DNA from 4 places in the Vibrio sp. B1FLJ16 genome. Region 1 is predicted to be linked to each of the others. Evidence: predicted binding sites of a transcription regulator. Region 1 holds the regulator's gene; each other region holds the start of a gene.
The links. Region 1 encodes CRP, which controls carbon source genes, mostly activating them, when cyclic AMP is high. Its sites were predicted from a motif close to TGTGANNNNNNTCACA; they were not measured.
Positions count from the first base shown of each region.

Region 2: deoD (purine-nucleoside phosphorylase) is a predicted target of CRP. The motif match lies at 4,842-4,857, and genes of this name have one in related genera.
Region 3: rppH (RNA pyrophosphohydrolase) is a predicted target of CRP. The motif match lies at 5,693-5,708, and genes of this name have one in related genera.
Region 4: cytR (DNA-binding transcriptional regulator CytR) is a predicted target of CRP. The motif match lies at 6,031-6,046, and genes of this name have one in related genera.

Region 1 covers NZ_HG992749.1:2,782,993-2,790,691, forward strand. Annotated here, with positions in the region: gene KHN79_RS12700 (hydrolase) at 1-714, shown strand, start outside; gene KHN79_RS12705 (YheU family protein) at 748-960, shown strand; gene KHN79_RS12710 (phosphoribulokinase) at 1,352-2,221, shown strand; gene crp (cAMP-activated global transcriptional regulator CRP) at 2,462-3,094, shown strand; gene KHN79_RS12720 (DUF1338 domain-containing protein) at 3,412-4,203, opposite strand; gene astD (succinylglutamate-semialdehyde dehydrogenase) at 4,327-5,784, opposite strand; gene astA (arginine N-succinyltransferase) at 5,813-6,832, opposite strand; gene KHN79_RS12735 (aspartate aminotransferase family protein) at 7,141-7,699, opposite strand, start outside.
Region 2 covers NZ_HG992750.1:318,965-326,663, reverse strand. Annotated here, with positions in the region: gene KHN79_RS15575 (Lpp/OprI family alanine-zipper lipoprotein) at 192-437, shown strand; gene KHN79_RS15570 (L,D-transpeptidase family protein) at 474-1,400, opposite strand; gene phrB (deoxyribodipyrimidine photo-lyase) at 1,407-2,822, opposite strand; gene KHN79_RS15560 (MerR family transcriptional regulator) at 2,832-3,638, opposite strand; gene KHN79_RS15555 (DUF523 and DUF1722 domain-containing protein) at 3,628-4,578, opposite strand; gene deoD (purine-nucleoside phosphorylase) at 4,974-5,684, shown strand; partial or broken gene KHN79_RS15545 (lactate dehydrogenase) at 5,737-7,223, shown strand; gene KHN79_RS15540 (hypothetical protein) at 7,386-7,699, shown strand, end outside.
Region 3 covers NZ_HG992749.1:530,857-538,555, forward strand. Annotated here, with positions in the region: gene lysS (lysine--tRNA ligase) at 1-359, shown strand, start outside; gene vpsR (cyclic-di-GMP-binding transcriptional regulator VpsR) at 606-1,940, shown strand; gene KHN79_RS02435 (DUF1127 domain-containing protein) at 2,515-2,766, shown strand; gene KHN79_RS02440 (NADP(H)-dependent aldo-keto reductase) at 2,899-3,933, opposite strand; gene KHN79_RS02445 (DUF6482 family protein) at 4,079-4,390, shown strand; partial or broken gene mutH (DNA mismatch repair endonuclease MutH) at 4,563-5,242, opposite strand; gene rppH (RNA pyrophosphohydrolase) at 5,861-6,382, shown strand; gene ptsP (phosphoenolpyruvate--protein phosphotransferase) at 6,385-7,699, shown strand, end outside.
Region 4 covers NZ_HG992749.1:263,391-271,089, forward strand. Annotated here, with positions in the region: gene rraA (ribonuclease E activity regulator RraA) at 1-424, opposite strand, end outside; gene KHN79_RS01235 (1,4-dihydroxy-2-naphthoate polyprenyltransferase) at 501-1,418, opposite strand; gene hslU (HslU--HslV peptidase ATPase subunit) at 1,830-3,161, opposite strand; gene hslV (ATP-dependent protease subunit HslV) at 3,185-3,736, opposite strand; gene KHN79_RS01250 (SPOR domain-containing protein) at 4,013-4,558, opposite strand; gene cytR (DNA-binding transcriptional regulator CytR) at 4,753-5,760, opposite strand; gene priA (primosomal protein N') at 6,081-7,699, opposite strand, start outside.

The DNA.
Region 1 (7,699 bases):
GGCTGCAGCGGCAAACCGAACAAAAAAGCCCGTGCTTATCATTCTGGTGAAGTAACAGATGCGCGGCATTTTCTTGAACACCTTGAACAACGTTTCCCAAATAATCCCAAAGTCGCAGTGGGTATTTCCCTTGGCGGTAATATGCTGGCGAACTACCTGGCGCAATACCGTGATGACCCAATTCTTAAAGCGGCATCCATCGTGTCTGCACCACTTGACTTAGCCGCATGTGCTAACCGGATTGAGCAGGGTTTTTCTAAAGTCTACCGACGTTACTTACTCTCATCGCTAAAACGTAATGCTTTACAAAAACATAAATTACTTCATGGTGAGCTGGCACTCTCCTATAGCTCAATCAAACGCGTTACGCGCTTACAGGAATTTGATGATTTGATCACTGCGCCTCTGCACGGTTTTAAGGATGCTCACGACTATTACACCCAGTGCTCTGGCTTGAGCAAGTTACAGCAAATCAAACTACCAACGCTGATCATTCACGCTAAAGATGACCCGTTCATGACTGATGACGTGATTCCGAAATTTGTCCTGCCAGACAACATAGACTACCGCCTGTATGATCATGGCGGACATGTTGGTTTTATCTCTGGGACTGCTCTAAAACCGAAATTTTGGCTGGAAGAAGCTCTACCATCGTACTACGAGTGCATCGCCGCAGATCAGCTTTGTGCTGAATCAAAGCGTAAGACGCTATAAAATAGCCATCCATCATAAAATTCAGAGGTATTTATGATTATTCCTTGGCAAGATATTGCGCCAGACACACTGGAAAACCTGATTCGTGAGTTCGTTCTCCGTGAGGGAACAGATTACGGCACGGTCGAAGTTTCCCTTCAGGACAAAATAGACCAGGTAAAGTCTCAGCTAGAGAGCGGAGATGCGGTCATCGTATTTTCTGAACTGCATGAAACTGTGGATATTCAAACAAAAGCAAAATTCTAGGGTCTGTTTATCTTTCGTGGTGAATTTTTGTTCGAGATAAAAGCGTTTTAATCGCGGCGAGAGGTTTGTAGCCTAGTCATTCTAAGCAAAAGACCTCTCAACAAAGAGTAAAACGCTTTTAGCCGAACCCTTCGGGCAGCGTTTGTGGCTCCTCTCTACTGCGTTATCGGCTTATCAGGTAGAGTAACTACATTTCAAAGCCTCTGCCTTGTATATAGAACCCACAAACTGCTGCAAAAATCACCTCAAAAGGTAAATAGCCCCTAGCCCCTTCACACTTTGCCGTCGCTCGCCCGATGACAAGCCATTGTTACGTGCTATAGTGGGTTAACATCTGTGCAGCAGACATCTGCTGCATAATTCAGGAAAGCAATTTTCGACAAGGTTTGTCATGTCAGCTAAACACCCTATTATTGCGGTTACCGGTTCATCAGGAGCCGGCACAACCACTACATCTGAAGCCTTTCGCAAGATGTTCAATATGATGAACGTCAAACCTGCATGGGTTGAAGGTGACAGTTTCCACCGCTTTACACGCCCAGAAATGGACATCGAAATTCGCAAAGCGCGTGAGCAAGGCAAACATATCAGTTACTTCGGACCACAAGCCAATGACTTTCCCGGTCTGGAAAAGTTTTTTTCTCAGTTTGGCTCAGATGGTACAGGCAGCATACGTCGCTATCTGCATACGTTTGATGAGGCAGTACCCTACAATCAAATGCCGGGTACATTCACACCCTGGCAAGACTTGCCAGAAAACAGCGATGTTCTTTTCTATGAGGGATTGCATGGTGGTGTCGTGGACGGCGAGGTCAATGTCGCACAGCACGTCGACTTCCTGATTGGCATGGTGCCGATTGTAAACCTGGAATGGATTCAGAAGTTCGTCCGCGATACTCGCGACCGAGGCCATTCCCGGGAAGCGGTCATGGATTCCATCGTGCGTTCGATGGATGACTACCTGAACTACATTACACCGCAGTTCTCGCGTACTCATATTAACTTTCAGCGCGTCCCGACCGTGGACACATCTAACCCGCTTAACGCAAAAGGCATTCCGAGCCTGGATGAGAGTTTTGTCGTAATCCGGCTGCGCGGGATTAAAAATGTCGACTTCCCTTACCTGCTGGCCATGATTGATGGTTCTTTTATGTCGCGCCACAATACTATCGTCGTACCGGGCGGGAAGATGAGTTTTGCGATGGAGCTCATTGTGAGGCCTATCCTACAACAACTGATAGAAACAGGAAAAATCGGCTAAAAATCTCGCTTTCAGAATGTTTACTTTTCATACTGTGATTATGTGCACAATTTTGCGTAGAAAATACCAACAGTGGCACGATTAAAATCAAGAAATCATCCTCGAAAAAGGATACTATTTCTTACCGAAACACAAGAGAGCTTGCAGCATATAAAAAGTGCTCTTATTCTAGTAAGCCTAATTCAGGCTTAGCTAAAATATGGATAGCGCAAGCGTACCCTGCAGAGGAAGTGAGATATTATGGTTCTAGGTAAACCTCAAACCGACCCAACATTAGAGTGGTTTCTTTCACACTGTCATATTCATAAGTACCCATCAAAGAGCACGCTGATTCACGCGGGTGAAAAAGCTGAAACGTTGTACTACATCGTTAAAGGTTCTGTTGCGGTTCTTATCAAAGACGAAGAAGGTAAGGAGATGATCCTTTCTTACCTAAACCAAGGTGACTTTATTGGTGAACTTGGTCTATTCGAGGAAGACCAAGAGCGTACAGCTTGGGTTCGAGCTAAATCTCCTTGTGAAGTTGCTGAAATTTCTTTTAAGAAATTCCGCCAACTTATCCAAGTAAACCCAGACATCCTGATGCGTCTTTCTGCGCAGATGGCTCGTCGCCTTCAGGTAACCAGCCAAAAAGTGGGTGACCTAGCGTTCCTAGACGTAACTGGTCGTATCGCTCAGACGCTTCTGAACCTTGCAAAACAACCAGACGCGATGACTCACCCAGATGGCATGCAAATCAAGATCACTCGTCAGGAAATCGGTCAAATCGTTGGCTGTTCTCGTGAGACAGTAGGCCGTATCTTAAAGATGCTGGAAGAGCAGAACCTGATCTCTGCGCACGGTAAAACTATCGTTGTTTACGGTACTCGTTAATCTCTGATTCGAATAACGTAAATAGAATAATAAAAGCCACCAATGGCAACATTGGTGGCTTTTTCTTTTTGAGTAACATACTGATTAGGAAGTTTAATTCCAATCACAGTAAATAAGTGATCAGAAATAGCGTAGAAAAAAATGCTTGAGAACAAGGCGAAAATTTTCGATAAGTAGTTATTCTACAATCAACTTACTTTGAAACGAAAAGTTAACGCAGTTATCGAGTATTTTAGCAAGCTAGAATGACCAGTTGTTTACTACGATTGGTATCACTCCCAACAGCATCACTATTGGGAATTGAATAACGCTCTCAGTTAGCCATTCGTGCTTTCAAAGATTTTGTCTGCCGATGCAGCAACAAAGCCCGGGTAGAGTTCACCATTTTCCATCGAGTAACGTTTAGCAAATTCGTAAAAGCCCCCCGGAATGGTTTCAGAGCCTTCAGTAAAGTTAACCGATACTTTATCTGCCATAGTTGAAGATTGCTCCAGCAACACTTCTGGTGAGCCCTTTACTTCACCACCTGACTCATTAATCACAAAGCCAGCCTGACGCAGGTGATCATTCACTTGCTTCACTTCATCATGCTGATTGAGCTGATTCACACTGACCGTGAAGTGATTCGCACCGTAGCCATGTGCAGCAAGCCAGGAAGCGTACTCACTCTCTTTCGCTAGTGTCTGATAATCGGCAAAACTCAGATCCCACAAACGGCCGCCATGCAAAAATGCGCTACCCGCGAGTTTATCTGCATCCACCTGCTCAACCAGCTTCGCCACAATCGCTTGCAGCTCCGCAGAGCACTCTTCTACCTTGAGCTCACTAATGAACACTTTAGGCTGTTTTGGATCTGGGTGCTCGTAGTGCTTGGCAACCAGTTTCTTGCTCTCAAACAGATAATCACCACATGCCTTGTAGCCTATCGCCAGAAACGGCTTCGCCAGCGTCTCAATACCAAGAGGCTCGACATTGAAGGTGCGCAGAGCAATATGGTCATTGATTAACGGCTCATCTTCTTGAAGAAGTTGATGAACTTTTGCAGCAGAAGGACAAAGACGTTGAATGTAGTCTTGCCACAGTGATTCAAATAACACATCAGGGGTCATAACGGCTCCTTGTTACGAGATGTAGGGTAAGTGAGTTGCCTGCCAACGCTGATTAATACTCCATCCGTTAACCTGCGCTGGCAAACTGAGCCACAATTCATCGTTGTGGCTCTGTCATTGAAATTAAAGTGTTACACCAGGGCTCAGTGTTGCAGGTAACAAGGTTTCGTCACCTTCCATTGAAGCCATCGGGTAAGCACAGTAGTCTGCGGCGTAGAATGCGCTTGGGCGAAGGTTACCCGATGCGCCAGGGCCACCAAATGGTGCGTCACCACTTGCACCTGTCAGCTGACGGTTGCGGTTTACAATACCCGCACGGATATGGTCAACAAAGTAATCCCATTCCTGGTCGTCTGTTGAAACCAGACCCGCAGACAGGCCGAAGCGCGTGTCATTTGCCAGTTCCACTGCTTTTTCCAGGCCTTCGTAACGCACTACCTGCAGTAACGGACCAAAGTACTCTTCATCTGGCAGATCAGCGATATTGGTTACATCGATGATACCCGGAGTAACAAACGCCGCTTCACCCGCTTTCGCCAGAATCAGGCTCTCGCCGCCCAGTGACTGAAGGTTTGCCTGTGCATCGAGAATGAATTTCGCCGCTGCAACAGAAATTTGTGGACCCATAAACGGCGCAGGCTCAGCAAATGGCTGATCAACGCGGATATTATTTGTTGCTTCTACCAGCTTAGTGATTAATGCATCGCCTTTCTCACCAAGCGGCACATACAGACGACGCGCACACGTACAACGTTGGCCTGCACTGATGAATGCGGATTGAATGATGGTGTAGACCGTTGCGTCTATATCACCGTAGTTATCAGAGATAACCATCGGGTTGTTGCCGCCCATTTCCAGCGCCAGCATTTTGCCAGGTTGACCTGCGAACTGGCGGTGCAGAATATGACCTGTGTTTGCGCTACCGGTAAACAGCACACCGTCAATGCCCTTCGCGTCAGCCAGAGCGATACCTGTCTCTTTCGCACCTTGAACCAGGTTCAGCACACCTTTAGGCAGACCAGCTTCTTCCCATAGTTTCATCGCTATTTCGCCAGTCCACGGCGTCTGCTCCGATGGTTTGAATACCACGGTATTACCCGCCAATAGTGCAGGAACAATGTGACCGTTAGGTAAGTGACCAGGGAAGTTGTACGGCCCAAATACTGCCATTACACCCAGAGGTCGGTGACGAAGAACAATTTGGTTACCTGCGGCTTCACGTGTCGCTTCACCGGTACGTTCATGGTAGGCGCGAATTGAAATTGCGATTTTACCTGCCATTGCTGCCGCTTCAGTGCGGGTTTCCCAGATAGGCTTACCCGTCTCTTTGGCGATCACTTCAGCAATCTTTTCGCTATTTTCTTTTACCTTTTCCGCAAACGCCAGAACGATAGCTTCACGTTCTGAAAATGGAAGGTTTTTCCAATCTACAAAAGCAACGCGGGCAGCAGCAACTGCCTGGTTAACTTGCTCAGCTGTTGCGCCTTTACCGTGCCAAATCACTTCCAGGTTGTACGGAGACAGAGATGTGAACTCTTCACCCTGACCTTCTACCCATTCACCTGCAATCCAATGTGTCATTGTTACTATCCTTAAATTCTGTTCTCAGTTACTGCGGTAGAAGGCGAACAAAGTCTCCTTCCTCTACCAAGAGTGCATCGGCAAGTTCCGGTGCAAGTACAACCGTTTTTGTTTCAGCGTCATACGCTGCTTTTGCTGCTGCGGCACGGAAGTTTTCGAACGATGAATTGCACATCAGGAAATCTTGCGTGCTGTTATGTGCCGCGACTTTTACTCGTGCACGGAATGAATGTCGCACAGACTCAATATTACGCAGGTCACATTCTACCGTTGGGCCTGCATCAAAAATGTCGACATAGCCGCGGTTGGTGAAGCCTTCGCGTTCCAGTAATTTGAGTGCCGGGCGCGTATTGTCATGCACCTGACCAATCACTGCTTGCGCTTCCGGGCTCAGTAAGTTGATGTAGATCGGCAGCTTAGGCATCAAATCTGCGATAAAACCTTTCTTGCCTATACCCGTCAGGTAATCAGCCAGAGTGAAATCAATCGAGAAGAAGTGCTCCTGCAGCCACTGCCAGAATGGCGAATTTCCTTCTGCATCTGAGACACCACGCATCTCGGCAAAAATGGTTTGCGAGAAACGCTCTGGATGCTCAGCCATCATTAAGAAACGGCACTTAGACATTAGACGGCCGTTCAGACCCTGGCGGAATTTCTCACGCAAGAAAAGAGTACAGATTTCGCTGTTACCCGTGTAGTTGTTACCGAATGTCAGCAACTTCACTACGTTGTTTACACCTAACTTAGGTGACGAGTGAACCACTTTACTGATGTGGTAAGAGTAGAAAGGTACATCCCAGCCTATTGAGGCTTCAACTCCGGTAGTGCCTGCAACTTCACCCGTTTCAGAGTCAAAGCCGACCATCAGGTAGCCTTCATCACCCGGCTCGGTAACGTCCGGCTTGCCAAAGCTGTACTCTGAATGTTTGATTCGATTGGTTAACAGTTCTTCGTTAACCGGTAGAGATGTAAATCCGTGACCAGACTCAACCGCACAAGTATGCAGTGAATCATAATCCGACATCGCGATAGGGCGAACTACTAGCATCAATACTCCCTCCAGATGCAAGAAAATCCTAACTAACCTTACCCAGGACAAGAAAGTCGAAATAGCCCAGACTCTCATACAGTTACTCAAATCTATGAGTCAGTACTGCAATTTCAGATGTACAACAAGGCAAAATCACATCTCAATAGCGAGTCTATTGCGGTGACTTTAACGCAGTTAGACGCTAAAAGCGCTGTTGCGACTGACTTTAATTATCCCGAACTGAGGTTATGTAAATTGTAGGAAAAATCCCCCGTCAGAGGTTCTTGACGGGGGTAAATATGTTGAGGTTTATTCGGTTGTATCGCTTAAACCAGAGTAGCGATCGCTTTATCCAGTTTCGCCAAACCTTCTTCAATTTCTTGTGGTGTAATAACCAGTGACGGAGTGAAACGTACTACGTTTGCACCCGCGATCAGCACTAGCAGGCCTTCTTTACCAGCGGCAACCAGTACATCACGTGCGCGACCTTGCCACTCGTCATTCAGAGCCGCACCCAGTAACAGACCTTTACCACGTACTTCAGCGAAGATGTTGTATTTTGCGTTGATCGCTTCCAGACCTTCACGGAACATTGCTTCACGCTCAAGAACGCCAGCCAATGTTTCAGGCTTAGTGACTTCGTTAACTACAGCTTCTGCTACTGCACATGCCAGCGGATTTCCGCCGTATGTTGAACCGTGAGTACCAACTTTCAAATGCTCAGCCAGTTTTGCTGTCGTCAGCATTGCTCCAATTGGGAAGCCGCCACCAAGCGATTTAGCAGTGCTCAGGATATCCGGAGTGATACCTAGACCTTGGTATGCGTAGAAGTGACCTGTACGGCCGTTACCTGTCTGAACTTCATCGAAAATCAGCAGTGCGTTG
Region 2 (7,699 bases), on a different replicon from region 1:
AGGTAAATGAAAGCTGAAATGTGGTCTTTTGTTAGGCTCAGGTAAAAGTTAACGTCGGGTAGTCCATGAAATTCTTGGATTTTTTTGACTTTTGCGACATCATGTACTGATATAATGTGTCTACATTAACCTCGCTTCACAAAAAAAAAAGTTAAGGAGCGAGACATTCACTATAAGCAAGGAGTTCTTATATGAACAAAACGTTGATCGCAGCTGCAGCCACTTCAGTACTTCTACTAGCGGGTTGTGCTTCTTCTGATAATGCTACTACAGCAAAACTAGACGAACTAAGTAACAAAGTTGATATGCTGAGCCAAGACGTAGATTCTTTAAGATCTGACGTACAAATGTCAAAAGACGCAGCAATGTCTGCTCAAGAAGAAGCAGCACGTGCTAACGAGCGTATTGACAACATCGCTCAATCTTACACTAAGTAAGCTCTAGTTGTTTGAATACTAGTATTATACCGCGCCTTAGGGCGCGGTAATTTCTACCGGAACACCATTCTGAGCGGTGATCACTGCTTTTGCCTTAACATCTTTAATTCCAAATTCACTCAGCCACCAGCCTAGCTCTTTAGGTAATTCGAGATCATCTTTCTTACCATTGCTACGTGTCAATGGTTCATGCGCTTCAACAAAGACACTTCTGTCTGGTTCTAATGCTACTTTAACCGGCTGGTTGATAATTCTTACTTTTTCTCCACGCTGAACTTTGTCAAATAGCCATTCAATGTCACTCGGATCCATACGGATACAACCGGCACTAACACGCATACCGATACCAAAATCCTTATTCGTACCATGAATCAAATACTCTCCCCTTCCGTATGCCAGGCGAAGAGCAAACATACCCAGAGGATTATCAGGACCAGCAGGAACAACAGCTGGTAAATCAATACCTTTTGCTCTGTATTCCGCGCGAATTGAGCTTGGAGGAGTCCAGGTAGGGTTAGGACGTTTCTGGCTTACGCTGGTTGTCATAACAGGAGTATCTCGCCCGATACGACCAATCCCAACCGGGAACACATGAACGACTTCACCTTCTGACGGAAAATAGTACAAACGCAGCTCTGCCAGGTTAATGACGATACCTTCTCTTGGCACCTCAGGAAGAATAAGCTGAGAAGGAACAGTCAGAACACGTCCTGATTGAGGGAGAAAAGGATCAACACCTTTGTTTGCTGCCATCAGAGCAAGCATGCCGACATCATAGAGCTTAGCGATATTAGCCATCGTTTCGCCATCTTGCACAACATGGTTTTCATTGCGACCAATAACACGACTGCTATCTGTAGGTAGCTCGTACATCTTAGCAAATGACAATCCGCTGACTAATGACAATGATACAGATAACAGGGTTCGTTTTGCGAAACTCATCGGTCGCATTTTGCTAAGCATTTAAGTTTATTCCTTGGCACTTTTAAAGAGCCGTAAGGTTATCTCTCTTTCCACTTTATGATCAACCATCGGAGTGTGATAATCCAGTAAAGAAAAACCTTCCCAATTCCATGGTTTATGAACAAACTTATTTGGAACCGTCTTAATTTCCGGTACCCAATGGCGTACAAAGCTTCCATCAGCATCAAACTTTTCACCCTGGCTGACCGGATTAAAAATGCGGAAATAAGGCTGACCGTCACATCCCGTCGATGCAGACCACTGCCATCCTCCATTATTGGCTGCAAAATCACCATCCACGAGTTTGCTCATAAAGTAGGATTCGCCCCAGCGCCAGTCAATGTGCAAATCTTTGGTTAAAAAGCTCGCCACAATCATTCTTAAGCGGTTGTGCATCCATCCGGTCTGATTGAGCTGACGCATTGCAGCATCGACGATAGGATAGCCGGTTGTCCCGGTTTTCCATCGCTCAAATGCTTGCTCGTCGTAAGACCATTGAATATTTTCCTCCCACTCGATGAATGCTTTTCCTTTAACCAGTTTTGGCTCAAAAACCAGCAAGTGTTGGTAGAATTCGCGCCAGATGATCTCACTTAGCCATGTCGCCTTTCCTTCCGGCAAATCCGGTTGCTCATTCTCAGCAAACAACCTTGCAATACACTGTCTCGGAGACAACGCACCGATCGCCAGATAAGGAGACAACTGACTGGTTCCGTCAACAGCAGGAAAATCACGTTCCACCTTGTAATTATCACTACGCTCGCGAGCGAACAATCTTAGCTGATTCAAAATATCATTCGTTGAAGCACGCCAGTTATCACTGGATTCGCGGGGATAACTAAAAGTGAAATTGTCATTGAAGGTCATACCCTCTAAAAGGGATAAAACCTCGCCTGAAAGAGCTTGTTGAGCCTGAGGCTTGAAAACAGATGGCATTTGAAATTTTTGCAACCAGGCGCGTTTAAAAGGAGTAAATACCTTAAAGTAATCACCCTGCTTGTTCAGAACCGTAGTCGGAGCATGGACACATTTGTCATGAAACAGCTTAAAGCCAACGTCAGATTGATTTAACGCCTTAGAAACCTCACGATCAAGGGCTTGCTCATTCACTTCATAGTGAATGTTTGCCATTACACTGTTCACGTTTAACAATCTTGCCCATTCGGAGATTACATCAACACAGCCACTGAACTTTTCTACTTCTTTATACAGAAACGGAATATTCAACTCAGTGAGCTCATGCTCCAGATGCTCTAACCGGCGTGCAATAAGATCTGCCTGAATTGGGGCCATATGGTGCTCTCGCCACTGCTCTGGTGTTGCGATAAAGCATGCAACTACCGGCTGACCAGTTTCTATGGCGGCTTGTAATGCCGAGTGGTCTAACGTTCTTAAATCTCGTCTGAACCAGACCAATACCATGAGACCCCCTTACTCTTGGCTGAGATGAAGTTTTTCTATCACCTCAGAGCACTGAACTTGATTTGGAAACTGATCCAGTAACGCTTTTAATGTTTCAACTTGCTTAACTGGCAGCGCTTTATTAGAAAACAGAAATACGCGCTGAAAGCGTTCCATGATCTGATGTTCAATTAAACCTGAGATGTCATTTACTTTGTCAATTAAAGTAATATGGAAACCCTGTTCACAAAGCTTTGCCGCTTGAATCCAGCTTTCTGCTTCCCGAGGCTGTTCAAAGCTGATTAGTAAACACTTACCTTTTGTCGATGCCTTATTTTCAGAATCAATCACGAGAGCAAGACGCTTAATAAGGCAGGTCTGGAAAAGCCCCATCTGTAACGAACGTAAGGAAACCTTGACCAGTTCCAGTGCGTCAAATACAGGGTCAATGAACTGCTCAATAACAATATTGAGGGGATACTCTTTCATCACCGAAGACAGCAAGCTTTCAGTCTTAGCGTGATTAAGTTCGGCCAGTGCTGAAAGCACCGACCCTACCTCTTCTAATGCATGAGGTTCTGAGCTAACTTCTACATCATCGGTTCTGCCCAGCAAACCTTTCACTTTACCGATGGCTATGCCTTTCGCCAGCCAGCTTTGTATTTCTTTTATTGTATCGAGATCCTGCTGACGATATAAACGATGACCTTTTTCTGTCCGTTTAGGTTGGATAAGGTTGTATCTTCTCTGCCAGGCTCTGAGAGTGACGGGCTTCACGCCCGTCAAATCAGCGACATCTCTAATTGCGTACAGTTTTTCTTCTGAACTACAAACCATAACGTAATCTCATCTCCTGAGGGTGCGGCTCTAAGTACTTTTGCTTCTGCAAATACTCGTCCGGATAAGTCTTTAGATAATGTTTTATCAGTGTTATCGGTGCAAGCAACGGCAACAAACCAGTACGGTAATCATGAATTACTGTCGCTAACTCTTCTTTTTCGTCTCTTGTTAATGCACGTTTAAAGTAGCCTTGCAGGTGCATCAACACATTGGTGTTATTTTTTCGGCTCGCACGGTTTGCAAGTGCGTTCATCAACCCCAAACGATATTCGGCAAAAAAGTCTTCAATCTCATAGCTTGCAACATCAGCGACTAAGCGGCCCAATGCCCGATATGATTCCGGGTGATGAGCCATTAGCGTCAGTTTATAACGCGAGTGGAAATCAATGATCTTGCCACGAGTAGGTTCTCCTGACATGGATTGATAGAAGTCGTTAAGACAATATACACGAGTAATAAAATTCTCTTTAAGTACCGGGTCATTCAGGCGGCCATCTTCCTCGACAGGTAGCCACGGCATATTATTCATTAGAGTTTGTGTGTACAGACCTACCCCTTCTTTAGCAGCATTATTCTTACTGTATACCTTGACACGCTCCATGCCGCAGGTTGGTGACTTCGCACACACGATATACCCGCACAATTCCTGATTTTGCAGCTCTGCGACTTTGCTCGCTGAATAGGCCAGCATTTTATCAGTGTGGTCGTTCTCCGGATTCTTCGTTTCAACCAGAGCTATGCGCTCTTCATTGGAAATAAGACGGATTGTCGGTCTGGGTACTGGCATACCTACTCCTACCTCAGGACAGACAGAAACAAAATCGAAGTAATTACTGAGCTCTTTCGTGACAAAATTACTGACCTTATGACCTGAATCGAAACGAACACGTTCACCGAGTACGCAAGAACTGATACCGACTTTGATTAAAGATTCCATAATGACGCCATCCCTATACAAAAGGTTTTGTTGTATAACTTATAGCAAGACCACTTAGATTGTACAAGAAATTAAACTGTACAATTAACCATTTTACTCAGAGGAAAGAAGGTCAGATCATCAGCAACAAAATTTTTTTTTGCGCCTTACCTATTGATTTAGTGTTCGTCATTAGCACGTTTTTGCGCAGCAAATCGATTGCCTTTTGCCTTTCAACAAAATTAGTTATAATGCATGCCATTAGTTTCTATAAGGGTGTTTTTTGTGATGAAGATCTCAAGTGATTGGTGTACTCCCCGTTATTATTGCCTTAACGAAAACGAACCGATTCAACAGAATTGGTAATAGCCATCTATACTAGATGCGTTTTATCAAAAAATACTTTGGAGAGCACTATGGCAACCCCACACATCAACGCACAACCAGGTGATTTCGCTGAAACAGTTCTAATGCCGGGTGACCCTTTGCGAGCTAAATACATCGCTGAAACATTCCTGGATGACGTGAAGCAAGTTTGTGACGTTCGTAACATGTTTGGCTACACAGGTACTTACAAAGGCAAGAAAGTATCAGTAATGGGTCACGGTATGGGTATCCCTTCATGCTGTATCTACGTACACGAACTGATCGCTGAGTACGGCGTGAAAAACGTTATCCGTGTAGGTAGCTGTGGTGCTGTACGTGACGACGTAAAACTGATGGACGTTGTTATCGGTATGGGCGCATCGACAGACTCAAAAGTTAACCGTATCCGTTTCAACAACCACGACTTCGCAGCGATTGCTGACTTCGAACTTCTTGAAGAAGCAGTAAAACAAGCACGTCTGCAAGAAGTACCAGTTAAAGTGGGTAACGTATTCTCTGCAGACCTGTTCTACACACCTGAAGCGGATCTATTCGGAAAAATGGAAAAACTAGGCATCCTAGGTGTAGATATGGAAGCTGCAGGTATCTACGGCGTAGCTGCTGACCTAGGTGCAAAAGCACTGACAATTCTGACTGTTTCTGACCACATCATCCGTGGTGAAAAACTAAGCTCTGAAGAACGTCAAAAATCGTTCAACGAGATGATGACTGTTGCACTAGAAACAGCAATCAACATGTAATGTTTGCAGCCGGTTCCTGACCGGCTGCCCTAATTACCCAGAGGGGGCGATCGTGTCTAACGGCGAACTGCCAAAAGATGCAGATGGTTTACAACTCAACTTTTGTAAAACATTGGCGTGTGACAACTTTGGATTGAGCGATGCAAAACGTTACGTTCTGCAACATGCGAACCCTAAGCGTCCTGCGATGGTCTGCCGTGAATGTGGAGCTTTCCCCCCTTTACTAAACAACTCCGATGTGGTGAACGAACTTCATCGTCTGCGTCATGTCCATAGCGATGGCCTGCCAGCTTGTCGTAATGAAGACTGTGACAACTTCGGACTCTCTGTCCACACCCATAAACATCTATACCATGCCTTTGGTTACAGTGGCGATCGCCAACGTTACCGTTGTAAAGCATGCCAGAGTACTTTCGTCGATAAATGGTCCGGTGCAAACAAAAAGCTTCAGTTTCAGGAAAACTTAATGGCTTTATTGTTTACAGGATATTCCGTGCGCGAGATTTGTCGTAAGCTCGATATCAATCCTAAAACCTTTTATGACCATGTCGACCATATCGCGAGTCGCTGTCGCCGGAAACTCGCGACTATTGATGCCCGGTGGGTGAATCACGCTAACCAGTATGAGTTATCATCAAACTATGTAGCTCTGCAGCCAAAGAGTAATAATGGTGTGTATTGGATCGTTTCCGGAGAAGCGCGCTCCGGTTATATTCTTTGCCAGCACGTCAATTACTCTGCTGATGAAGAACCACTTGGCCCGCTTGACCATAATCCCTACGATCCCGTCTCTCGCTTCGTATCTCAAGAGTACACTGCCGAAGCCAGCGAATCTCCAGCTGAGCCCTCTAGCAAACTTCGAGAGCGCATCGATCAGAAGTACCAGACCATCTTAGCACGCGGAAATGTGGAAGATCCGCTAGGAAACCTTTCGGTATTCCATTACCCGTCCAAGGGCGCACTTATTCGCCCTCCGTACACCTCGTACGCTCATTATTTGCATGTCCTTGATATGTGTAATCCAAACAAGCGGGTATCTATCTACATGCCTCAGGATCCACTGTTGCGATCGGCGGCGTTGAGCGTTTGCCTTTCACGCATCAAGGAAAAAATGTCGACTTAATGTACGTGGAAGAAGAACCGTCATGGAACATGAACTCGCCATTTGGCAAAGTTGATATTGTTTACATGAGTTGGTGGCGTGACCGCTGGGCAATTTCAAGCCAGGCAGACGTTACAGGCCAGGCAGAGAGTACCAAAGGGATCTGTTACCTTGCTGGTGATAATAACGAACCCCAAAAATGGTTCAATGTCGCGACAACACGTCAAATACAGTTTTATCAAAGTCGATTCCAGCTACTTTTTGAAAGCTTCATAAACGAGCCACGTCGCAAATTGAGACCCGGTGGTATATTACCTCTTTTAGATATCTTCAGAGCTTGGCATAATTTGTGCTATCAAGATAAAGAAGGTCTCACCGCAGCTCAAAGACTAGAAGTTACTGATGCTCCTTTGACTATTAAACAGCTCCTGTCCTGATTTTTGGACACCTCTGATATTGCAATCTGGAGGCTGGTGCTATAGTGAAGCCTCCTGAAAAGTTATGAAGTAGTACTTGATCTGCTCTCGTAATGAAATGCACATCTAACGGATTGTATTTAGGTGTAAGTTCCAGTTCGACAGTCATAGGTGTAATAAACCTTGGATAGAAGCCAAATTCAGCTAGAAGACGAGCTGACATTGCTTAAAGAGCAGATTACTGCTCAGCCTGAATCTACTCTTCGCAAAGCAGAGGCGTGCCGCGTAAAAGCGGAACAAATCTTGTTTGCTGAAGGAGAAATCAAAGCCTTGCTGATCATGTCGCACTGCTACTGGTGTTTAATGAACTACCGTCAGGGGCTAAAGCTCATAAAAGCTGCCTACGACATACAGATTCAGCTTGATACAGATGATCACCTTCCAGAAATTCTTCACATTTTCGCATTGCAGTACTGGGGACAAGCCAAGTATTACTC
Region 3 (7,699 bases), 830 kb from region 1:
CGACGTTCATCACAGGTTACCCGGCAGATATTTCTCCACTTGCACGTCGTAGCGATGACAACCCGTTCTTCACTGACCGTTTCGAGTTCTTTATCGGTGGTCGTGAAGTAGCGAACGGTTTCTCTGAGCTTAACGATGCTGAAGATCAGGATGCGCGCTTTAAAGCTCAGGTTGATGCAAAAGACGCAGGCGATGATGAAGCAATGTACTATGACGCCGATTACATCACAGCGTTGGAGCATGGTCTTCCGCCAACAGCTGGCCAAGGTATCGGTATCGATCGTCTGGCTATGTTGTTTACTAATACTCACACTATACGTGATGTTATTCTGTTCCCGGCAATGCGTCCACAAGCGTAATTGCTTTATGAGTCGAGAAAAACCACCTACGGGTGGTTTTTTTTTTGCTTTTTATTAAAGATAAATCATATGGTTGCATTTCTTGGCCAATGGTTTGGGTGGATTTACATTCGCCAAAGCTCAATCTATTGCATAGTCTTAATATTGAGACAGACTAAGACGGTTTGAGTCTCGATAATGTTACCTGTTCGCAGAGTTGGGTTTGTGACGCAAGTTTTATCAACAATAAATAAAAAGGGTTAGAGAATGGCTGGGCAGTTTAAGATGGATTCCATCCCGGGATCGCTTGTCGTCGTAGGCGGTATGTATGAGCCTTGGTTGTCAGTGTTAGAGCAAGTTGGCTGGAAGTGTCACCAGGTGGGTGACTTACGTAAAGCTAATGCCTTGTTAGAAGATATTGGCCCATGTATTGGTATCGTCGATCTCAGCCAAGATGAGTTCAGTTTAAACGGTTTGGCTAATTTGGTGAGTTCTCACAAACATGTACGCTGGATAGCGTTTATTCGTGAGTCTCAGTTAAGTAAAGATACGATTTGCCAGTTTATCGTGAACTTCTGTATCGATTTTTTCACCGCACCGATCCCTGATGCACAGTTACTAAGTACGATCGGGCACCAGCTTGGCATGCTCAAGCTAGAGAAGAAAGTCTGGCCAAGCTTTGGCAGTAGTTTAGATATGGGTTTAATTGGCGAGTCTATCCCTATGAAGCGTTTGCGTGATCAGGTTAAAAGGATTGGTCCAACTGATGTCAGCATTCTTATTTCTGGTGAGAGCGGTACTGGTAAAGAAGCGGTAGCGAGGGCGATCCACAAAGTATCATCCCGTTCGCACAAACCGTTTATGTCCATTAATTGCCGCGCTTTGAATGAGCAGAGATTCCAGACTGAGGTGTTTGGTGGTGCTGCCAGTGGTGATGTGGAGCCAAGCCTATTGGAACAGGCTGACGGCGGTACCGTTCTGTTCAATGATATTTTAACTATATCTAAAGAGCAGCAACTGAACTTACTCAGGTTTTTACAAGAAGGCACGGTAGAAACTAAAGATGGTGTAAAAAATGTCAATGTACGTATCTTAGCGGCGAACTCATCAGACGTTGAAAAAGCGTTGATTAGTGGTGACTTCAACGAGGAGCTTTACCACTATATCAATGTATTACGTATTAATGTTCCTAGTCTGAAAGAGCGTGCCAGCGATATTGCACTTCTGGCCCGCTATTACTTGCAAGAGTTCTCTAAAGAGTACAATTCACAAGCGAAAAGCTTCTCTGAAGAGGCATTAAAGGCCCTGACACGTTATTTCTGGCCGGGTAATGTTCGTGAGCTAATGAATCAGGTTAAACGTGCGGTATTGATGTCAGATAGCGTTATGATCGAGGAACATCACCTAGACTTACCCCACCGAAGCGAAACGAAACGCAGTCTGAAATCGATTCGAGAAAAGAGCGAGCGAGATGCATTGCTGGTGGTACTGGAATCTCATTCCGGTCAGGTGTCTAATGCCGCCAAAGAGCTGGGTGTTTCAAGGGCGACAATGTACCGTTTGCTCAATAAGCATAATCTAATTTCGGATCAAGTCATCTGATATACCCATGTAACCTCAATATGCTCGGTTCAGCGAAAATGCTCGGAATCCTGCATCTTGAAGTCACTTGGATATACATAAAAATAGAACATAAGGAGCGAGCGATAGCCGCTCCTTTTTTAGTTTCCGTTGGCGGCATTTTATAAAATTTTGTAATGCATCCATTTGTTGGGTGAATGTTTTAAACCAGTAAGCATATGAAACCAAGTTGCAGATTGTTGGTTTGTATTTAATCGTCAGGACAAAAAATGTTTGATAAATATACATCAGAGCTTACAATTTAACCGTAACTCAAAGAGTTATATCACTTCATAAACGGATTAATTTTTAGCTAGGAGGCGCAAGATGAAACATTACGTTGTTAACACCCTGACTTGCGCTGATCGTATTTTTTTCACACCGATAAACATTGACTCGGCGGATAAGAATACCACTGGCTCACAAGATAAAAATTAACCCGTAACCTATCTTATTTTTACTAGGCTGCGGAAAATAGCGGCTTAGTATCACAGACCAGTCTGTTTTTCTGCGCGCAATTTTCCCAGTCGAACTTTATCGATAATTGGAGAAAGTTATGCGTCACTCTATTTACTTGAAACTTGCAACTCTACTTTTAAAAGCTGATCTGAAACGTGAAGAAAACGAATGGCAAAGAAAGGTACGCCGCTCTGCTCATGATATTCCGTGGACTAATGTGCATTTATTGAAAGATATCGGATTGGATCAGGATGGTCGTTCAACGCGTGTAAGTGTTCCTGATACTGTAAAAGTTGAGCGTCGGGTCCGTCATCTTCGTCGTGTTTTAACTGCGCGAATACCGACGTAATTTATAGCGTGCTGGACTGAAATACGTGCCATTGGCAAGTACTATTTTGATTCAGCACGCTGTAAAGATGCTTAAAAAGATTTGTATAAAATTGCTTAAACAGGCTGACCTTCCAGGTCAGCCTGTTTGATTTTACGGGCATGGATTAGAGTAGGTTGTACCGATCGCCTGAATCTGTGTCAGTAGTTCATCACTGAGCTGGATATCAATACTGTCGATGTTCGCTTTTAACTGCTCTAAGTTCGTTGCACCGATGATATTAGAAGCAACGAATGGACGCTGATTGACAAAGGCGAGTGCCATTTGAGCTGGGTCTAAGCCATGTTCTCTGGCGAGGTTCACATAAGCTTCGGTGGCTTTTACCCCTTGCGGCGTGAAGTAACGAGCAAAGCGTTCCCACCTAGTGCATCGAGCGCCTTCTGGTTTTGCTCCGTTGAGATACTTACCACTTAAACAGCCGAATGCGAGAGGCGAGTAGGCCAATAGTTGAACACCTTCATAGTGGCTGATTTCGGACAGACCAACTTCAAAGCTACGGTTAAGCAGGTTATATGGATTTTGTATCGAGACGATACGAGGCAAGTCATGCTTTTCTGCTAAGCGGAGCAGGGACATCACACCCCACGGCGTTTCATTGGATACACCGATGTAGCGAATTTTACCTGCATTGACCAGTTCAGTCAGCGCTTCCAGCGTTTCGATTAAAGTGACTTCTTCTTGTTTGTCCGGGTATGGATAATTGAGCTGACCAAAGCAGTTGGTCTGACGCTGTGGCCAATGAAGCTGGTAGAGATCTACATAATCCGTTTGGAGCCTTTCAAGGCTTGAATCAATCGCATCGTGAATGTTACGACGATTTAGACTCATGTTTTCACGAATATAAGGTAAGGTACGCGGCCCTGCTACTTTTGTTGCCAGAACCACTTTTTCCCGCTTGCCTGATTTTGCTAACCAGTTTCCGATGTATTGCTCGGTCAGGCCTTGGCTATCAGCATTTGGCGGTACTGGGTACATTTCAGCGGTATCAATAAAATTCACCCCATGGTCAAGGGCAAAATCGAGCTGTTCAAATGCTTCCTTTTCTGTATTTTGTTCACCAAATGTCATGGTACCGAGACAGATTTTACTGATCTCGAGAGAGGAGTGCGGTAGTTTGGTGTATTGCATTTCACTTCCTTGAGGCTTAATAAGTCATCCCAATATAGGGGATTTTTAGTCTTTCTCGCAAATGATTTGCGTTTAAGTACCTACTGAACTCGAAAGTATGAGATACCGTAACTACACTTAGTTCAAGTGGTAAAGGAGGTGAAACATGCAGAAGCATCAATTAGACATGTGGCTACATGGCCCGCATAAAGACAGTTATAAAATGCCTAAAGTCTTTGTGATAGGTTGTTCTGATGTCTCTGACTATTTGTTAGCAGTGGAATATAAACACCATTTAGAACCGATCAAAGACGGCGAAGATCCTATTCATTTTGGATCATTAGATTTGGTGAAAGAAGAGCTGCTCAGGTTAGGGTTTGACAAAGCGTACTTGCGGTTACACAACGCCTATGACGAATTTGGTAATAATGGTAGAGCCTCGTACTGTGATATTGAGCTGTCACTGATTACACATTAATACCAAGCTGAATAAGTAGTTGACCATTCTTGCTGATTAAAGGTGCTGAAAGTTTACTTATAGAACTTGCAACTAGAGTAATCAGTTGCAACGGTCTATGACTTACTTTGAGTCGGCGAAATAATTTGGCCAACTACTTATTCATATAGATGTAACTCTTTGATAAAGAGCACTATTCAGATCGTGCATTAATGTAGTGGTTTAATAAGATCTGTTCAGTAAACTGTGTTCTGAGGTAGAAGCCTCTGGGCAGGGTTTTGATTGGCTTACCATTGAGCTGTAAGCTTCAGTCTGAGCTTTTGCGTTGGCCGCTTTTGGTCGAAGATGGAGTGCTTCTCCGTGTCTGGCTGATATTTGATCAAACTTACCGAGTACGATCATCTCCATTAACTCTTCCCAGTCATTACGCAAAGTACGCTCTTCTTCTGCATTCGGCGACCAGATAAGCGGGCTGCCGACGCGGCGCTCTGCAAGGGGGATCTCCCGCTCACCTTCAACGGGTACCCAAAGAACGCGGGAGAGTTTATTGCGCACATGACTCGTTTCCCATGTCAGACCCTGCACACCGGTTAAAGGAGCCACGCAGACAAACGTCGTCTCTAGTGGTCGGCCGGAATATCCAATTGGAATGCTTTTTAGTTCGATCCCCAGTTTAGAAAAGTCCTGCTGAGGTTTGCTCCCCGCAGGCGCACCTAGGTGCCACTCTAATAGTTGACCCACCCAGCCTTTATCTCTCTTCAAATTTTCAGGAACGATCATGCCTGCTTCTTCTGCGAGTTCGGCAAAGCTAAGACCGGCAATATCGTGAGCACGTTCCATAAGCTCAGCTTCTGTCTGTGGTTCTGGTTTCATAATGATCGACTGACAATTCAAAACACCTAGTCTATCAAATTCCGACAAAATTCACTGTTTAAGATCTCTTCAACACGGATTAAGAATGATCAATGAGCAACTTATCCACAGGTAGCCAAGGAATAATTCGGATCTCAATCAGGGCTGGATGAATTAACAGGGGTTTTAGATTGTATTTAAGCTTGATTTTATTGTGATGTCGTGAAGGTATCCGACCTTGGTGTGGATAATTTAAGTGTTGATGGATCTTTGACCGATCTGTTTGTGATGAAAAGATCATCAGTTTATTTGAGATCGTTTTTTTATCGATTTTAGGAAAATGTTATTATTTATCAATATATTAACTCTTTTGTCATTGTTTGGGGATCAAAAAAGTTGAAAACGTTTTGAGTGAAAATATCTGTTGATATCGAATTCTTCACAAAGTTATTCACAGAAAAGGTGAATAAATGTGGTCAATGTCTCACTCTAATGTTGATAACCTATTTTTAGGTTAAAAGTTATCCAATGTTACTGGAAAAGTAATAAATCTTGCTCATATCACATCAGTAAGTTTGCTAGTAATGGGGATATGTGGAAAAATCACGGTAATAAAAAATTATTCATAGAGGTTAGCCGGTGATAGATGGCGATGGTTACCGACTGAATGTTGGTATTGTGATTTGTAATAACCATGGTCAGGTCTTCTGGGCTAAACGATACGGGCAACACTCATGGCAATTTCCACAAGGTGGAATTGACGAAGGTGAAACACCTGAACAAGCGATGTTCAGGGAGTTATATGAAGAAGTCGGTTTAACGAAAAAAGACGTTAAGATCATTGCAACAAGTCGTCATTGGTTAAGATATAAACTACCAAAGCGATTGGTGCGTTGGGACTCCAAGCCTGTTTGTATCGGCCAAAAACAGAAATGGTTTCTGTTGCGATTGGAATGCGATGAGTCTCGCATCGATATGCAACGTGGGAAATCCCCTGAATTTGATGGTTGGCGTTGGGTAAGTTACTGGTACCCAGTTAGGCAAGTGGTTTCTTTCAAGCGCGACGTTTACCGTCGGGCGATGAAAGAGTTTGCTTCTTTAGCCATGCCTTTTCGAGAAAGAAAAACGAAAGGGAAAAGAAAAAAGCAACGTAGAGGATAGTTATGCTCAGCCAGCTAAGGGAAATAGTAGAAAAAGTCTCCAGAGTCGACGATGTCCATTTGGCGCTCGATATATTGGTTAAAGAGACTTGTGCTGCCCTTAGAACAGAGTGTTGTACGATCTATCTTGCTAACGAAGAAATGCAGCGCCTTGAGTTAATGGCGACTCAAGGTCTGACTTTTGAAGGGGATAGTATCCATATCAACTTCAATGAAGGCTTAGTGGGCTTGGTTAAACGCAGTGCAGAGCCGCTTAATCTTGCTGAAGCCTCAAAACATCCCGAATACAAGTTCTTTCCTCAACTCGGCGAACAAGTTTTTCACTCTTTTCTCGCTACTCCGATTATTCACCGCAAACAAGTCCTGGGCGTGTTGGTTATTCAGCAAAAAACACCGCGCTTGTTCAGTGAAATGGAAGAGTCATTTCTGGTTACTCTATCAGCACAGTTAGCGGTGTTGATTGCCCATGCGCAGAATCTTGGGCACTGGCAACTGGCGTCAAAGCCAACCCTTCTCAAAGGATTACCTGCATCTACTGGTGTGGCTATCGGCGAGTTTTGGTTCGATAACACACAGCCTAGTTTATCCGATGTATTTCCTGCTTCGACATTAGACATTGAGCGCGAGTATGAACTCCTGCTGGTGGCGATTGAGCGGGCATTAAATGATTTTCGCCGGATGCGTAAAAAGCTGGATAGTGAAATCAATAAAGACGCGTTAGCTATTTTTGATCTTTTCACTCACTTGCTGAACGATCCTATGCTGCGCGGGGATCTGAAAAAACAAATAGAGAAAGGTGACAGAGCGGACTGGGCTCTGCGTCAGGTTGTTGAATCGTATTCAAACCGGTTTGCGCGAATGTCAGATGTCTACATGCGTGAGCGTGCGCAGGATATCAGAGAGCTGGGACAAAGGCTGCTCTATTTCTTACACAACAGTGAACAAGAAAACGCCGCGATAGATCGTCCGGTGATTATGGTGGCGAACGAGCTGACCGCGACCTTATTGGCTTCCATCCCTAAAAAGTTTCTGTTGGCGGTGGTCTCCCTAGAAGGTGGGGTAAACTCCCATGCAGCGATTTTATCTAGAGCGCTGGGTGTGCCTGCAATTATGGGAGCAAACCTCAATACTGAAGTTATCAATGGCAAGACTGGTATCGTTGATGGCTATACAGGGGAGATCTTCCTTGAGCCTAACCGTCAGCTGTTGCGTGAGTACCGCAGTTTAGTCAGTGAAGAATCTGAACTGGCTGCGATGGTGAACAAAGATCTCGCACTTCCTGCTATCACCCAGGACAACCATCAGGTTGAAGTCATGC
Region 4 (7,699 bases), 560 kb from region 1:
CTTCTGGCAGAAAGCTGACGCCACCGAAGTTCACTGGCACGTCGAACTCACCGATACCCTGGCTGGATGCACCCACAGGGATAGAAGCCAAAGCCTGAATACCAAGATTCATATCTTCCAGCTCGTCGACTTCGCGCACACAGCCGTATACGACCAAACCTTCCCACTCATTCTCTTCAGCGAGAGATGCGATTTCTGCATCAACAAGGGCTTTACGTAAGGAACCGCCACCATCAATTAATAATACGCGTCCGAGCCCGTCTTGCTCTAACGTTTCACGGATCAGTGAATTATCTTCAAAACACTTAATTGTTGTGATTTGACCTGCGAATGATGCGCGGCCGCCAAAGTTACTGAACATTGGTTCAACCACATCTACCTGATCGAGATAAATATCACAGAGTGCTGAGGTGTTGTATTCCATAACGTACCTTTCTAAACAGAAACTGGTTGTCTTTGAGTATATCGAGGCATTAAGTCAATGCAATGACAATCCATTTTTAACTTACCAGAGTTTGAGCTACCACTACTGTTGCAAATAAAACGTTGGTGACCAGAGAACACTTTACGATGACTGGCATCATAGGGGCGATCTGAACCGGCTTTCGGGTTTCCCAAACGGCTTTGCTATGGTTCACGACAAAATAAATGCTTAACAGGAATGGCAGGCTGATCCAGACTGGCTTGTCCTGAATGAGCAGGTAAGTGGTGAAAGCGAGTATGGCACTACCTAACAGAATGAAGTGGTACTGCTTGGCTTTGTGCTGACCTAAACGAACAGCAACAGTGCGTTTACCACATGCACGGTCATTATCAATATCGCGCATATTGTTAATGTTTAGTACGGCAACAGCGAGAAGACCACAGCCCAGAGCAGGTAAGAATAGTGTGGTGTCTACATGCCCGGTATGCAGAAAGTATGTACCAGAGACACCGAGTAAACCAAAGAACAGGAATACGGAGATATCGCCTAAGCCGACATAACCGTAGGGCTTACTGCCCATGGTGTAGGCGATCGCGGCGAGGATAGCAAAAACACCCAATCCGATGAAGGTTAAGATACTTTCCAGAGAGCTAAGTGAATAAAACACCAAGGTTAGGCCTGAAATAATAGTCAGCACGATATTAAAAATAATCGCTTGCTTCATTTGTCGCGCGCTGACTGCTCCGGACTGTATCGCGCGCAGAGGGCCTAGACGTTTTTCATTATCCGTACCTTTGACTGCATCACCGTAATCATTGGCAAGGTTAGAAAGGATCTGCAGTAGTGTCGCCGTGACAAAAGCCATGATGGAGATAGCCAGTGAAAACTGACCAGCTGCATAAGCGAGCACACTACCAGTAAGAATGGAGACTAATGCCAGTGGTAATGTTTTTGGACGAGCGGCGTCAAGCCAGACCTGCAAAGATTGTTTCATGGATAATTCGTGCTAGTAACCGATTTGTCCAGTATAAGCATAAAGAGGCAGATACGCTATTGACCTAAAGCAAGTCAATGAAAGTCGGAGGGAAAGAAAGGACTAGATCCTAGGTGGCTAGGTCCTAGAGGTGTTTGTGGTAAGGCCTGTGATAAACGTGAGGATGGTGTTTGTTATTTTTGGAATACTGATTACAGAATACAGAAGTATTTGACGTCGAGTTGGATGGGGCGAAAAATAATCCGTAATCCGTAATCCGTAATCCGTAATCCGTAATCCGTAATCCGTAATCCGTAATCCGTAATCCGTAATCCGTAATCCAAGGCAACAAGTACAAATGCTAACCAAGAAATACCGAAGTCTCGGTTAGCTCCCCTAAGACCTAAAACCTAGGATCCTAGAACCTCATGTTTACAAAATAAAGCGGCTTAAGTCTTCATCTTCAATGGTATCGCCCAGACGTGCTTGCACGTATGCTGCATCAATCACAAACTTTGCACCGGACTGTTCCGCTGCGTCGTAAGAGATTTCGTCCATCAGACGTTCCATCACTGTGTGCAGGCGACGAGCACCGATGTTTTCTGTGGTTTCGTTTACCGTCCACGCTGCTTCAGCAATTCGCGTGATGCCGTCTTCAGTGAACTCAATGTCAACATCTTCAGTTTTCATCAGTGCAATGTACTGTTCAGTCAGAGAGGCTTTTGGCTCAGTAAGAATTCGTTTGAAGTCGTTACTGCTTAATGCTTCCAGCTCTACACGAATTGGCAGACGACCTTGCAGCTCAGGGATCAGATCAGACGGCTTCGCCACCTGGAATGCGCCCGACGCTACAAACAGGATGTGATCTGTTTTAACCATGCCGTGCTTAGTTGATACAGTACTGCCTTCAATCAGTGGCAACAGGTCACGCTGAACACCTTCACGGGAAACGTCAGGGCCAGAACTTTCACCGCGTTTACAGATCTTGTCGATCTCATCGATGAACACGATACCATTGTTTTCAACGTTGAAAATTGCCGCTTCTTTTAGCTCTTCCTGATTCACAAGCTTCGCAGCTTCTTCTTCAGCAAGTGCTTTCATCGCGTCTTTGATTTTCAGCTTACGTTTTTTCTTCGTATCGCCAGCGAGATTCTGGAACATGCCTTGTAACTGGTTGGTCATTTCTTCCATGCCAGGAGGTGCCATGATCTCTACGCCCATTTGTGGCGCGGCAATATCAATTTCAATCTCTTTGTCGTCTAGCTGACCTTCGCGCAGTTTCTTGCGGAAGACTTGGCGAGTGTTCGATGTATCTTCTTTCTGCTCTACCTGACCCCAGCTGTCTCTCGCTGGTGGCAACAGAGCATCAAGAATGCGCTCTTCAGCCTGCTCTTCAGCGCGGAATTTTACTTTTTCCATCGCTTGCTGGTGAGTCAGCTTAACTGCAACATCAGTCAGGTCGCGGATGATGGTTTCGACTTCTTTACCAACGTAACCTACTTCGGTGAATTTTGTTGCTTCGACTTTAATAAACGGCGCATTAGCCAGTTTCGCCAGACGACGGGCGATTTCGGTCTTACCAACACCCGTTGGACCGATCATCAGAATATTCTTTGGGGTGACTTCTACGCGCAGGCTCTCTTCAAGCTGCATGCGGCGCCAGCGGTTACGAAGTGCAATCGCAACCGAACGTTTGGCTTTGTCCTGACCAATGATATGGCGGTTCAGTTCATGAACGATTTCGCGAGGGGTCATTTCAGACATAGTTTTTCCTTACTTCGTTACGATTACTCGGTTGGTGCTGCCAGTTCTGCAGTAGATTCGAGTTCTTCTACAGTGTGGTTGTGGTTGGTGAATACACAAATGTCACCAGCAATGTTCAGGGCTTTTTCTGCAATTTCACGGGCATCCAAGTCTGTGTTTTCTAACAGAGCTGTAGCCGCAGCTTGTGCATAAGCACCACCAGAGCCAATCGCAATTAAGTCATTTTCAGGCTGAACAACATCACCGTTACCGGTAATGATTAAAGATGCGGTTTCGTCTGCGACAGCAAGCAGAGCTTCAAGTTTACGTAGGGCACGATCGCTGCGCCAGTCTTTAGCAAGTTCAACGGCAGCTTTGGTCAGGTGACCCTGATGCATTTGCAGTTTGCTTTCGAAGCGTTCGAAAAGAGTGAAAGCATCGGCAGTACCGCCAGCAAATCCTGCCAGCACTTGATTGTTGTACAGGCGGCGAACTTTGCGCGCGTTACCTTTCATGACGGTATTGCCCAGAGATACTTGGCCATCACCTGCGATGACGACTTTATTATTTCGACGTACAGATACAATGGTAGTCACAGTCGACCTCTTAATTATTTCTCTTTGGATGTAAACAGTATATGGGGGAGGGGTAATTGGGATTCAAGGGGAATTAAAAAAAGGTCCTAGGGACGAAAGGTCCTCGCTCCGATTGATATACTTGATGTGAGTTGATTCCTGATGTCGCCTAGGCTCATCGGAATGACGATGTTGGTTGGTTCTTATGCTCAGTATTGCGTGAGTGCTGCGCTTGGTATTCGGGTGTTCGAAAATAGCTAGGGCCTATCAATCTAGGCCCTAGGATCTTCTTTTTTCTTAAAAATTCTCTTTCCAAATTGCGCACGGCTCAATTTTAGCGCGCTGCAGTTTGTGACGATCTTTCTCCGCATCACGTTTGAACTTGTATGGACCAAGTACAATTCGATACCAGGAACTGCCTTCTTTCTTACGGATTTTGCTGGAAAGCCCCTGGAAGGCGATGGCTAGTTTCCTATCTTCAGCCTGAGTCTGTGTTTTATAGGCACCGCACTGCATTATGTACGGGATCTTTGATACTTCGATCTCTTTCGCTACTACTTCGACTTCACGTTTAGGCAGCGATTCGACATATTCCCATTTTTCTTCCGGCGGCGGTGGTAAATCTTTCTTCGGCTTCGGTTTGCTGACCGGAGCCTTAGGTTGACTGACTACTGGAGGTTTCGGTTCAGGGTCATTGTTCAAAAGGTAGAGCCCGTAGCCAAAACCACCGACTAGCAGGATTGCCAGCAGACCACTGCGCCAAGGTTTTTTTCTGGATGATTGCTTTTTTGCCGACTTTTTAGGGGTGCCACGACCCCGTCTCACGTAATCTCTGTTCGCCACGGTTACTTCTGGATATCAAGAATTATTCCAAATATGGTAATCCAGAACGGGGTGAGAAAACACCCTGTTCATGTAATCTTGTTAGCTACGTACAGGAAATATAAGGGCTGCAGACTGGCTAAGTTCTCCTTCCCGGAAAACAAAAAAACGACGCTATATGCGTCGCTTTAACTAATGCGTGCTGCTATGGAAACTTATGCGCGTTGCGGAGGCGCTGCGCTTCCGCGTACGATCAGGTTTGTTTCTAGCAAACGGGAGCCTGAGTGGACGTCATGTCCTTTTAGGACCTCAAGCATCATTAGCATCGCTTGTCGGCCTATCTCATAGCGAGGCTGGGAGATAGTCGTCAACGGTGGATCGCAGTACTGAGCGAACGCGATATCATCAAAGCCCACCACCGACAAATCCTGAGGAACACGCAGCCCCAGCTTTTTCGCTTCCTGAATCGCGCCGATTGCCATTGTGTCACAGTGACAGAAAATAGCAGTTGGTGGCTCCGGAAGCTCCAGAAGTCTGCGTACCGCTTTTGCCCCGCCTTCAAAAGAGAACTCAGTGATAACGCTGTACTGAGGGTCTTTATTGATTCCTGCTCGGCGTAGTGCCTGTTGATAACCTTGCTGGCGGAACTGACACAGAGCCGCGGTATCCGGACCCGAAATTTGGGCAATGCGCTTGTGACCAAGCTGAGTGAGATAATTTACTGCCTCAAATGCCGATGTCAGGTTATCGATGTGGACGGTTGGCAGCTCAAGCTCGGGAGCAAACTCACAAGCCATGACCATAGGTGGCAGGTTCTTCTGCTCAGGTTTACTGACATCAAAAGGTAAATCGGTACCAAGCAGCAGCATCCCGTCAGCCTGTTTAGTAAATACCAGGTTTACGAATGAACTTTCGCGCTTTTTCTGCTGACCGCTGTCGCCGAGCAATACCAGGTAACCGTGTTCCATTGCCGCATCTTCGATACCACGAATGATTTCAGAAAAGTAAGGATCGCAGATGTCGGGAACGATAGTAACAATGGTTTTTGATTCGTTGCGTCGCAAATTACGCGCTAAAGAGTTTGGTGAGTAACCTGCTTCCAGAACTGCATCTTCTACTCTTTTCCTGGTCGAAGATGAAACTTTTTCCGGGTTCATTAACGCTCGAGATACCGTAGCGGTAGACACTCCCGCAAGCTGGGCAACATCCTTCATTGTCGCCATAGTGTTTAACCTCTCAAATATTTCGCTTGGATGACGTTCTTCCCTGGAGCAAATTGTTGTCCTTTATCACAGATAAACGGCCACTCTGTTTGATTTTTTGTCAGATGCAGGTGAACACTTATTTCTGTGTCGCTAACTCAATTCGTCGGAATAGTCATACTGATAACTTAAGTCTTTCAGTTCGATATACTTCAGACTTTTCTAATCTGCCTAGTCTATTCATTTCTATAAATAAAGTTACGGTCTATTTAACAAAAACCACATCAAAGATGTGATTCTTATCACATAAAGGCGCAATTCATTACATGGGTAATCGTTTGCTAGCTGAGGTCTTGTGGCTCTATGTCTAAATTCCAGCGCACTTTCTTCGCATTAGGCAACAACTCAATAGCAGGTTTAGCACTGGTTAATAACTTCTGCATCAGCGAACGTTGCTGAGTCTGGAGTAAAAGCTGCCAGCGGTACTTGCCGGCTCGCTTGGCTAAAGGAGACGGTGTCGGGCCGAGTACCATACAGCCATCATCAAATAAGGGATGGGATTCCAGAGTAAAGCGGACCTGCCTCAGGAAATCCTCCACCAGTTCACTGTGGTTAGCCTCTGCCTTAAATAAAGTCAGGTAACTGTATGGAGGGAGCTGAGCGAGTTTTCGCTCTTCCAGAGCGGTCATCGCAAAGTGACGGTAATCCTTTTGCAGCAACGCTTGTAGTAAACTGTGTTCCGGGTGATGAGTTTGCAAGATGACTTCACCGGGTTTACTGGCGCGCCCCGCGCGCCCGGCCACCTGAATAAACAGTTGAGCAAGGCGTTCAGAAGCGCGGAAGTCACTGCTGTATAAAGAGCCATCCACATCTAACAATGCAACCAAAGTGACATTCGGGAAGTGGTGCCCTTTAGCCAACATCTGTGTGCCGATCAAAATCTGGTATTCACCTTTACGAATCGATTCAAGCGCATCTTCTAGGCTGCCTTTACGGCGCGTGCTGTCTCTGTCGATACGGATAGCTTTGTATTCTGAGAACAGCTGGGCTAATTGGTGCTCTAACTGTTCAGTACCAACACCAACAGTAACCAGCTGGGTTGATCCGCACCCCTGACACTGATGAATGACAGGCTGCTGTGAACCACAGTGATGGCAGCGTATTTCGTTACTGTATTGATGGAAGGTGTAGTAGGCATCACAACGTTTACATTCTGCAATCCAGCCACACTCATGACACATCAGAGCGGGGGAGAACCCGCGTCGGTTAAGAAACAACATGACCTGATTGCCGGCTTTTAAGTGTTTGCGCATTTCGGCAATCAGTGGTGCAGATAAACCGCTTTCCAGATACTGGCCTTTGACATCAAGCACTTTGTTGGTTGTCGGCACGGCTGAACCGGCTCGCTGGGTTAGTGTAAGATGGTGATACTTCCCGGATAATGCATTATGTAGTGTTTCTAACGCGGGAGTCGCAGAGCCTAGCACGATTGGAATCTGTTCTTTATGGGCCCGCATCACGGCTACATCACGAGCGTGATAGCGCAGAGAGTCTTGCTGCTTGTATGACGCGTCGTGCTCTTCATCGACAATGATAATGCCCAATTCTGCAAATGGCGTGAGCAGGGCAGAGCGGGTACCGATAATGATCCCTGCGGCTTTATCGCGGGCAGATAACCAGGCATTTAAACGCTCGGTATCGTTTAGACCAGAGTGTATGACATCTACCGGTACATTGAACCGGCGTTTAAACCGGTTGATGGTTTGTGGCGTAAGACCGATTTCTGGAACCAGAACTAAGGCTTGCTTGCCTTTTTCAAGTACCGGCTTTATTAGGTTAAGGTAAACTTCTGTCTTTCCAGAACCTGTCACACCCTCTAATAGATAGCAGGCAAATCCGGTTTGACTATTCACACTCGCGATCGCTAACGCTTGTTCATGATTGAGTTTGGGCTTATCGA